3 regions of the Bacillus sp. LJBS17 genome follow, and region 1 is predicted to be linked to each of the others. Evidence: riboswitches for the same ligand, from Rfam matches in the RefSeq annotation. Region 1 holds a riboswitch; each other region holds the start of a gene.
What was found. A riboswitch is a leader RNA that binds a small molecule or an ion and turns the genes downstream of it on or off. The one in region 1 is predicted to bind S-adenosylmethionine.

Region 1 (3,272 bases):
TTCCGGGCTTAACTGGGAAATCGATGGTGATTTATGGAGGGATGAATTCCAGCTGACGGACGGGGAAAATGTCCGGATGTCAGTGAGCAAAAAGTGGCTCAGTTGGGGTGATTCCTATCACTTGGAGATTGCAAACGAGGAAGATGTTCTGATTTGCACTGCCATCGCTATCGTGCTTGATATGGTTTTATATAACGATGAAGATGAAAGTATTCTCTAAAAAACATTGACAATTGATCCAAAAGTAATAATATTAAGATAATTGAAATCTGAATATGAAGTTGTACCTTATCAAGAGAGGTGGAGGGACTGGCCCTATGATACCCGGCAACCGCTGTTTCAAACAGAATGGTGCTAAATCCTTAAGAACATTGCGTTCTTGCAGATGAGGCGGAGATTTGATCGTTCAAGCTCTTCCTTACACAAAGGAAGAGCTTTTTACATGCTCAATATTTCAGAAAAGAGGCGAATAACATGGCTCAACAAACGAATGTTGCAGGACAAAAAACAGAAAAACAACGCAAAGCACCTTTCCGCGCCGATCATGTCGGCAGTTTGCTTCGTTCCGTTCCGGTGAAGGAATCCCGGCAAAAAAAAGCGGCTGGTGAGATGACAGCAGAACAGCTTCGTGATATCGAAAATCAAGAGATCATCCGCATCGTGGAAAAACAAAAAGAAATCGGTCTCGATGTGGTAACAGACGGGGAATTCCGGCGTTCTTGGTGGCATTATGACTTCCTGGAAGGGCTTGACGGTGTGGAACCGTTCATCCCTGCTGAGGGGATTCAGTTCCATAACACAAAAACGAAAGCGCGCAGCATCAAAGTGACGGGAAAACTCGATTTTACGAGCCACCCAGCGCTTGCTGATTATCAATTTTTACATGAGATTGCCGGTAACGCGACGCCAAAATTGACCATTCCCAGCCCAAATATGCTGTTTTTTGGCGAAAAGGCGGATAAAGGGATTTATGACGATCAAGAGGAATACTTTCATGATCTGGCCCAAGCGTACAAAAAAGCAATCAAAGCCTTCTATGATGCTGGCTGCCGTTATCTCCAGCTCGATGATACGTCATGGTCTCTCTTCTTTGAGGAAAAAGGAAGAGAGGTTGTCCGGGCGCTCGGCGGTGATCCAGAAACATTGCCAGCCATATTTGCCAAAACAATTAACGATGCCGTGGCAGACCGGCCTGGCGATTTAACGATCACAATGCACATTTGCCGCGGCAACTTCCGCTCAACCTGGGCGGCATCAGGAGGGTACGACGCTGTAGCGGAAACGATTTTGGACGGCTTAAACCTTGACGGCCTTTTCTTGGAATACGATGATGACCGCTCCGGAAACTTTGATCCGCTCCGTTTTGTGAAGCGCAAGGATCTGCAAATTGTGCTCGGCTTGATCACATCGAAATACGGCGAGCTTGAAAATCCTGAGGATGTGAAACGCCGTATCAATGAAGCCGCGCGTTTTGTCAGCTTGGACCAGCTATGCCTGAGCCCGCAGTGCGGTTTCGCCTCTACAGAAGAAGGCAACCTTCTGACAGAGGAGCAGCAATGGGCAAAGCTTCGCCATGTCATCGACATTGCCAACGATGTGTGGAGATAATCTATCATTGACAGAAATAGAAAATGTGTGAATAATAGATACTATCAGAAAATTTCATAAAAAGGTTTTCCTTATCAAGAGAGGTGGAGGGACTGGCCCTGCGATACCCGGCAACCGCTGTTTAACAGAATGGTGCTAAATCCTTTAGAGCAATGATTGCTCTTGAAGATAAGGTTGAGATTGTCACGCAAGCTCTTCCTTATCCAAAGGAAGAGCTTTTTTATATTTGAATGGAAAGAAGGAATGGACAACATGTCACAACAAACAACACCCGCAGAACAAAAATCACTTCAAAGAAAAAAACCGCCGTTTCGCGCGGATCAAGTCGGAAGCCTGTTGAGATCTGAGCCCGTTAAAAAAGCGCGGCTGCAAAAAGCGGCCGGCGAAATTACGGCTGAGCAGCTTCGCCAAATTGAAAACGATGAAATCATCCGCATTGTGGAAAAACAGAAGGAAACCGGCCTGAACGTCGTGACAGACGGTGAATTCCGCAGAGCGTGGTGGCACTTTGATTTCCTGGAAAACTTAGATGGCGTTGAGCCGTTTACTCCTGAGCAAGGCATTCAATTCCATAACGTACAGACAAAAGCACGCGGCATTAAAGTCACAGGCGATATCGACTTTTCAACTCACCCAATGCTTGAAGATTATTCATTTCTCCATAGCATTGCCGGTGACGCAACGCCAAAGATGACGATTCCAAGCCCGAATATGCTGTTTTTCCGCGGAAAACTGGAAAAGGATGCGTATAAAAAAGATTATCACCTTTTCCAGCATGATGTATCCAAAGCATATAAAAAAGCGATTCAAGCGTTTTATGACAGAGGCTGCCGCTACCTCCAGCTTGATGATACAGCGTGGGCCGTTTTCTTATCAGAAAAAGGCTTAAAACAAATCGAAGCGTTCGGAACAACGCCTGATGAGCTTCGCCAGCTGTTTGCGAAATCCATTAACGACGCGATTGCAGACCGCCCGGATGACTTGACGGTAACCATGCATATTTGCCGCGGCAACTTCCAGTCCACTTGGACAGCGGAAGGCGGCTATGACGCAGCAGCCGAAACCATTTTTGACGGCTTGAATCTTGACGGACTTTTCTTAGAGTATGATGATTCACGCTCAGGCGGATTTGAGCCGCTCCGTTACGTAAAACGGTCTGATCTTCAGCTTGTTCTTGGCTTAGTGACATCTAAATTCGGTGAGCTTGAAAATCCGGATGACGTGAAACGCCGTATCGAAGAAGCATCCCGTTATGTAAGCTTAGACCAGCTTTGCCTCAGCCCTCAATGCGGATTCGCTTCAACTGAGGAAGGCAATAAGCTGACTGAAGAACAGCAATGGGCGAAGCTCCGCCATGTGGTTGAGATCGCTAATGATGTTTGGAAATAAGCAAAGAAAAAACACACTTGATTCCCTAGCGGAGCAAGTGTGTTTTTTATGTCATTGTGCGGTGTAGCCCCCATCAAGGACGACAGCCTGCCCAGTGACGCCCTTCGCCTTCTCGCTTGCCAAAAACACGGCATAATCCGCAATTTCCTTGACGGAAAGCAGTCGCTTTTGCGGCACAAGCGGAAAAATGACTTGTTCAAGTACAGAGTCGTAAGGGACATTTCTAGTTTTCGATAGATCGCTAAGCTGATTGCGTACAAGCTGGGTATCGACAT
Region 2 (3,272 bases), 1.4 Mb from region 1:
CGTTTAAAGGCGGCTTTGCTCATATTAAAACGTTCTCTGATATCGTCAGGCTGGCTTTTGTCACTGTACGGCATGGCACCGTTTCTCGTTCTCATATACGTTAGAATGCACTCAGCATCAACTGACATTGCATCCTGTTTTCTTGGAAGCAGCGACAAGTTGACTGAACCGTCTTCTTTCACTTGAATCACCCGGCCTGTGACTCTTGAACCGAGTCTTGGCTCCTCTTTTCTTTCTGACGGGTGAATAAAACAGCGGATACCGTCATCCGTGATCACGAATGAACCCGATGCGATCAGCCTGTACACCGTACCTGTCAGCTCTTTATTCATCAGATCTTCTGAAGCGTCGGTAAACAGTTCGCTGATGATATCTTCCGGCGCTGGTTTCGCAAACATGCGCCCCCGGTTCGTCACCTTCAGCATACAGTAAAGTTTGTCCCCTTTTTGCGGCCAGACATCTTCGTACGGCGGCAAATGCTCAGTTGCGACTAGTGCGTCCTTCGATAAACCGACATCAACGAAAACGCCCATATCTTCCACTTTATCCACCACTTCAACCCAGCCATATTCATCCGCGCTGATGACCGGAATTTTCATCGTGGCCGCAAGCCTTTCCTGCTGGTCTACGTATATAAAGACTTCTACTTCGTCTCTGTCCTCGATATCCTCAGTCATTTCACTGTTATGTAAGAGAATCGTATCTTCCCCATCGGTTAAAAAGTAACCGAAGTCGGTTTGGTGATCTATACTCAAGGTTAATTGCTGCCCTGGTCTCATGCTATCGTCCTTCCTGTTCCGCTTATTCTCTGCGGATTTTGTTAACATTTTTTCCAATCATCACAAATTGATTCTTTGTTCTGTTGGAAGTTTCTCTTTATTCTACTATAATCAACACATAAGTTAAATGTTATGGAGGTTTTCATATGGCAAAAGAAAGCTCATTTGATATTGTATCCAAGGTGGAATTGCCTGAAGTGCAAAACGCAATCCAAATCGCACTGAAGGAAATCAGTACCCGATACGACTTTAAAGGCAGCAAAAGTGACATTTCTTTAGATAAAGAGGAGCTGGTCCTCGTTTCTGATGACGACTTCAAATTAAGCCAGCTGAAAGATGTGCTGGTCAGCAAATTGATTAAACGAAACGTACCGACAAAAAACATTGAGTACGGCAAGGTTGAAAACGCGTCAGGCGGAACGGTGCGCCAGCGTGCAAAGCTTGTTCAAGGCATTGACAAGGACAACGCAAAAAAAATCAATACGATCATCAAAAACTCCGGACTGAAAGTAAAGTCTCAGGTGCAGGATGATCAAGTGCGTGTCACCGGAAAAAACAAAGATGACCTGCAGCAGATTATCTCAGCTGTGCGGGGAGCAGACCTGCCAATTGACGTTCAATTTATAAATTTCAGATAAATTTTCTGATTCCTATTGATTATTGTCTTTATTTTCGGTAAATTTGGAGAAAGGGAAAAACGCCAGGTATCTTTTGGCACTTCCTGACACGAAAATTTCATATCCGTTCTTATCAAGAGAAGCAGAGGGACTGGCCCGACGAAGCTTCAGCAACCGGTGTAATGGCGATCAGCCATGACCAAGGTGCTAAATCCAGCAAGCTCGAACAGCTTGGAAGATAAGAAGAGACAAAATCACTGACAAAGTCTTCTTCTTAAGAGGACTTTTTTTATTTCTCTTTTTTCCTTGCTGACGTGAATAAAGGAGGCAGACAATGGGACTTTTAGAAGATTTGCAAAGACAGGTGTTAATCGGTGACGGCGCCATGGGGACACTCCTCTACTCCTATGGCATTGACAGGTGTTTTGAGGAGCTCAATATTTCAAAGCCGGAGGAAATTCAGCGCATACATAAAGCGTATGTTGAAGCGGGAGCCAACATTATTCAAACGAATACGTACGGGGCCAACTATATTAAATTATCCAGACACGGTCTTGAGGATGACATCAAAAAAATGAATCAGGAGGCCGTAAAGATTGCGCGGGCTTCAGCAGGCGATGCATACGTGCTTGGAACGATGGGCGGCATACGGACATTTAATAAAAACGCGTACAGTCTTGACGAAATTAAGCGCAGCTTCCGCGAGCAGTTGTATCTGCTGCTGCATGAAGAGCCGGATGGCTTGCTGTTAGAAACATATTATGATTTGGAAGAAGCCCGTGAAGTGCTGAAAATCGCGCGCAAAGAGACTGATCTTCCGATTATGCTCAATGTCTCCATGCACGAGCAAGGCGTATTGCAGGACGGAACACCGCTTTCTGACGCATTGCGATCGATTGCGGATCTCGGGGCTGATATCGTCGGCATTAACTGCCGGCTCGGGCCTTATCACATGATTGAAGCGCTCAGCGAAGTGCCGATTTTTGATGACGTATTCTTATCCGTTTATCCGAACAGCAGTCTTCCTTCGCTTGAAGAGGGACGGCTCGTCTATGAAACAGACGACACGTATTTTCAAAACAGCGCGTCAGAATTCCGAAAGCAAGGCGCGCGGATTATCGGCGGCTGCTGCGGCACAACGCCGAATCACATCAGGGCGATGGCGGAAGCAGTTGGCGGGCTGGTTCCGATTACGGAAAAAGAAGTCAAAACCCGGGCCAAAGAATTCATTTCTGTTCATCACGAGCGAACCGAGCCCGGCCTGGATGAGATCGCAGCGAAAAAACGCTCTATTATCGTAGAGCTGGATCCGCCGAAAAAACTGAGCTTTGACAAATTTCTGTCCGCTGCTGCTGAATTAAAAGAAGCGGGAATCGATGCCCTGACACTCGCCGACAATTCTCTGGCGACCCCGCGGATCAGCAATGTTGCCTGCGGCGCTCTCATCAAGCAACAGCTCGATATGCGTTCCCTTGTCCATATTACGTGCCGTGACCGTAACATTATCGGCTTACAGTCACATTTAATGGGCCTTGATACGTTAGGGCTGAATGACGTGCTTGCTATTACAGGTGACCCTTCTAAAATCGGGGATTTTCCTGGTGCGACGTCTGTATATGATTTAACATCTTTTGATTTAATCAGGCTGATCAAACAATTCAATGAAGGTCTGTCTCTGTCTGGAAAACCGCTCGGCAAGAAAACGAATTTCTCAGTTGCCGCCGCATTTAATCCTAACGTCCGCCATCTGGATAAAGCGGTAAAACGGCTTGAGAAAAAAATAGATTGCGGCGCAGATTATTTTGTTTCTCAGCCTGTCTATTCCGAGCAGCAGCTTGTCGATATCCATAACGAAACAAAACATCTGAAGACGCCG
Region 3 (3,272 bases), 1.8 Mb from region 1:
AAGAAATTAAATCAAGTTCAATTTCTTTTTGGATGCCGCTCACATCATATGATTCATCTACTCTGTTTACTAATGTTCCTCCGTGTGGTGCTAAGCTCATAATATCCATCTCCTCCTAGTTAACTTATAAAATTACTCAGATTAATGATCAGATTCCCCCGCCTTGTTCGTGGACTGAGCGTCTCTCTTTACGAATGGCCTTTGTCAGGCTGACGGCACCCCCCGCCGCTAAAAGCACACTTACCATGATAAAGATCGAATAATAATCTGCTTTTAAAAACAAGGATACAAGCAGATAAGAAATCGATAAAGATAAAAACGGCGATACGATCCATACCTTCAGCATCGTTTGAACAACTTGTTTATGGAACACGTTCGGACCGTTTTTTGCCATGCCTATTCCGATAATAGACGATGACGTGACTTGCGCCAAGGGCACCGGCATCCCAAATACAGAACTGATGATCACCAGTCCGGCTCCTGTACCGGATAAGAGAATGCCTTCCCCTTTGGAGAATCTCGTAATTTTCTTCCCGTTTGTTTCTAGCACACGCCGGCCTAATAACAGTGCGCCAAGAGCAACAAAAGCTCCTCCATACAAGGTTCCTTTTCCGACATCAAGCACACCGGCAGCTACTAACGGGCCAACAGCATTCGCCACGTTATTCATGCCGGCAGAGAATGCTTCGAAAAATCCGGCAACTAACAAAACAACGCCGAGGATTTTTTGCTTTTTAGAAGATTTTACTTCAATCTTAAAATAACGAAACAGCTTAGATACGAAATAGGTGAAGCCGAAAGCGAACAGCGGGACAAAAACCCAAAATGACACAATGATCAGAAGATTGTTCACAAACAATACTTTATAAGCCACTCCCACGCCGACAACCGCGCCGACTGTTACTTCACTTGTCGACAAAGGAATGCCGAGCAGATTAGCAGTAAAGAGCGACAGGGCAGCAGCTCCAATAATGATGCAAACAATCGTCAGTGTAATCGTCTGCTCAGGAATAATGCCGGAGCTGATTGTTTTTACAACCTCGCCTCCGCCAATGACCGCCCCGGCAAAGACACCGACTGCGCATAGGATCAAAGCGTAGGTTTTCTTTTTGATGGCTCCGGAGCCGTAAGCAACCCCCATCGAAGCTGCAGCGCCGCTTGCACCAATATTCATCGCGAAAAACAAGCTAAATAAAATAGCGGCTAATTCCATTTTGCAGCTCCTTATTCATGCAGTCCGCATTCTGTTTTCGCCATACCATTCCATCTGCCTGAGCGCAAATCCTCTGCTGTAAAAGCGGGAGCAGTGCAAGGCGCACAGCCAATACTTGGATATCCTTGGTCATGAAGCGGATTGTAGTCCAGTTCATTCCGGGATGTGTATCTCCAAATGTCTTTCCAAGTCCAATGGATAAGCGGGCAAACTTTTACTGACTTGAATTTTTCATCTTTGTTTAAGAAATTCGTATTGGCACGGCTTGGCCCTTGATCACGACGCAGGCCGGAAAGCCAGGCTGGATGTCCTGAAAGCGCCTCTCTTAAAGGAACGACCTTTCTAAGATAGCAGCACTGATTCGGCTCTCTTTCCCACAGTTTGTCACCATGTTCTTCGGCTTGTTCCTCAAGGGTGAGGTCTGGTTTTTTCAGGATGATATTAAGACCCGGACAACGCTCTTTCACTCGTTCAATTGTTTCATAGGTTTCTTTAAAATGAAGTCCTGTATCAAGAAACACAATCTCTGCGTCTTTTTTCACTTTATAAATTAAGTCAATCAGAACGATTCCCTCAATTCCGAAACTGCAGGCATAAACAAGCTGATTGCCGTAATGGCCGTATGCCCATTTTAAAACTGACAGCGCTCCTTTGTAAGGATCGTCTTCCGGAAATGTAATCGTTGGTTCTTCCCAATTATCGTACGTTAACATTTCTTCTTTCCTCCTTTCGGAGACAAACAAACAGTAGCTTTCTGCCGGTTGTCTTTTCCCAATTGTAATGTGATTCGCGGCTGCTGATATCACAGACAGCCTTTTTTCCTCTTAAAATAAAAAACTTTCAATCCGGCGGAAAGAAAGACAGGAACAGCATGCAGCCCTTATCTTTCAAAATGGAATTCATTTTGCTGGAAGTAGCACCTTACAAACTATGCAGGTTGCCGGGCTTCATAGGTCCAGTCCCTCAGCCGCTCTTGATAAGTTTTTAGATTTGTAGTAAATTTTAGCACAATTCTAACATAAGTCAACCCGACTTTTTTTATAGGATTAATAAAAAAACAGGCCTCACAGCCTGTTTTCAAGTACAGCAAGGCTTTGAAGCCTCTTTACATCATTTGAATTTATTTTTTATTTTTTAAACCAATCTTTTGACTCGGGATTTCGTTTCCATGTTTGCAGCTTTTTTAGATCATCTGAATGAATATTTCCGTTTTCAAGCGCGACCTCTGTGAGCGTATCATAATCAGTTAATGAGTAGTATGGCAGTTCTGCCTTTGCGAAGGCTTCCTCCGCTTTAGGAAGTCCGTACGTAAAGATTGAGACGACACCAAGCACTTCACAGCCGGCCGCTTGTAAAGCTGCACAAGCTTCAAGCACGCTGCCTCCTGTGGAGATTAAGTCTTCAATGACGACTGTTTTTTGCCCTTCTTGCACAGCTCCCTCAATCTGATTGCCTTTACCGTGCGCCTTCGGCTTGCTCCTCACATAACACATCGGAAGATTCAAACGGTCAGCCGCAAGAGCAGCATGAGGAATACCCGCGGTTGCTGTTCCCGCAATCATTTCAGCTTCAGGAAAATGCTCTTTGACAAGCTTGCTGATGCCTGAGGCGACATCATTTCTGACCTCTGGGAAAGATAGCGTAAGGCGGTTGTCACAGTAGATTGGAGATAAAATGCCGCTTGCCCATGTGAACGGCTCGTTCGGGCGTAAAAATACAGCTTGGATGTCTAATAGATGTTTTGCGATGATTTGTTTCAAGATTTAATTCCCTCCCATTCAAGTCTGACAGCCTTATAGGCTTTTACCGGGTCTTCCGCTTTTGTAATCGAGCGTCCTACTACAATCGCTGATGAACCTTTCTCTCTTGCAATAGCAGGCGTCGCTACGCGGACTTGGTCATTCGCAGCGTCCTCAGACATTCTGATCCCCGGAGTGACAGTCAGAAATGAAGGCGACACCGCTTGATAAATGGCTTTTGCTTCATGAACAGAGCAGACCACTCCATCCAGTCCGCTCTCTTCCGCCTGTTTGCTGTAGTGCACAACCGTATCAATCAG

Region 2: it holds a riboswitch for S-adenosylmethionine, as region 1 does, so the genes downstream of both, KXZ66_RS05920 (bifunctional homocysteine S-methyltransferase/methylenetetrahydrofolate reductase) here and KXZ66_RS20525 (5-methyltetrahydropteroyltriglutamate--homocysteine S-methyltransferase) in region 1, are expected to answer to the same signal.
Region 3: it holds a riboswitch for S-adenosylmethionine, as region 1 does, so the genes downstream of both, KXZ66_RS08345 (phosphoadenylyl-sulfate reductase) here and KXZ66_RS20525 (5-methyltetrahydropteroyltriglutamate--homocysteine S-methyltransferase) in region 1, are expected to answer to the same signal.

Annotation. Positions count from the first base shown of each region.
Region 1 is NZ_CP079759.1:3,973,691-3,976,962, forward strand. It holds gene KXZ66_RS20515 (LURP-one-related/scramblase family protein) at 1-220, shown strand, start outside; SAM riboswitch class I at 286-392, shown strand; gene KXZ66_RS20520 (5-methyltetrahydropteroyltriglutamate--homocysteine S-methyltransferase) at 475-1,608, shown strand; SAM riboswitch class I at 1,677-1,783, shown strand; gene KXZ66_RS20525 (5-methyltetrahydropteroyltriglutamate--homocysteine S-methyltransferase) at 1,861-2,997, shown strand; gene KXZ66_RS20530 (3-hydroxybutyrate dehydrogenase) at 3,049-3,272, opposite strand, start outside.
Region 2 is NZ_CP079759.1:1,160,290-1,163,561, reverse strand. It holds gene KXZ66_RS05930 (CvfB family protein) at 1-827, opposite strand, end outside; gene KXZ66_RS05925 (YajQ family cyclic di-GMP-binding protein) at 926-1,417, shown strand; SAM riboswitch class I at 1,524-1,641, shown strand; gene KXZ66_RS05920 (bifunctional homocysteine S-methyltransferase/methylenetetrahydrofolate reductase) at 1,731-3,272, shown strand, end outside.
Region 3 is NZ_CP079759.1:1,610,034-1,613,305, reverse strand. It holds gene sat (sulfate adenylyltransferase) at 1-100, opposite strand, end outside; gene cysP (sulfate permease) at 149-1,213, opposite strand; gene KXZ66_RS08345 (phosphoadenylyl-sulfate reductase) at 1,225-1,926, opposite strand; SAM riboswitch class I at 2,091-2,196, opposite strand; gene pyrE (orotate phosphoribosyltransferase) at 2,341-2,973, opposite strand; gene pyrF (orotidine-5'-phosphate decarboxylase) at 2,970-3,272, opposite strand, start outside.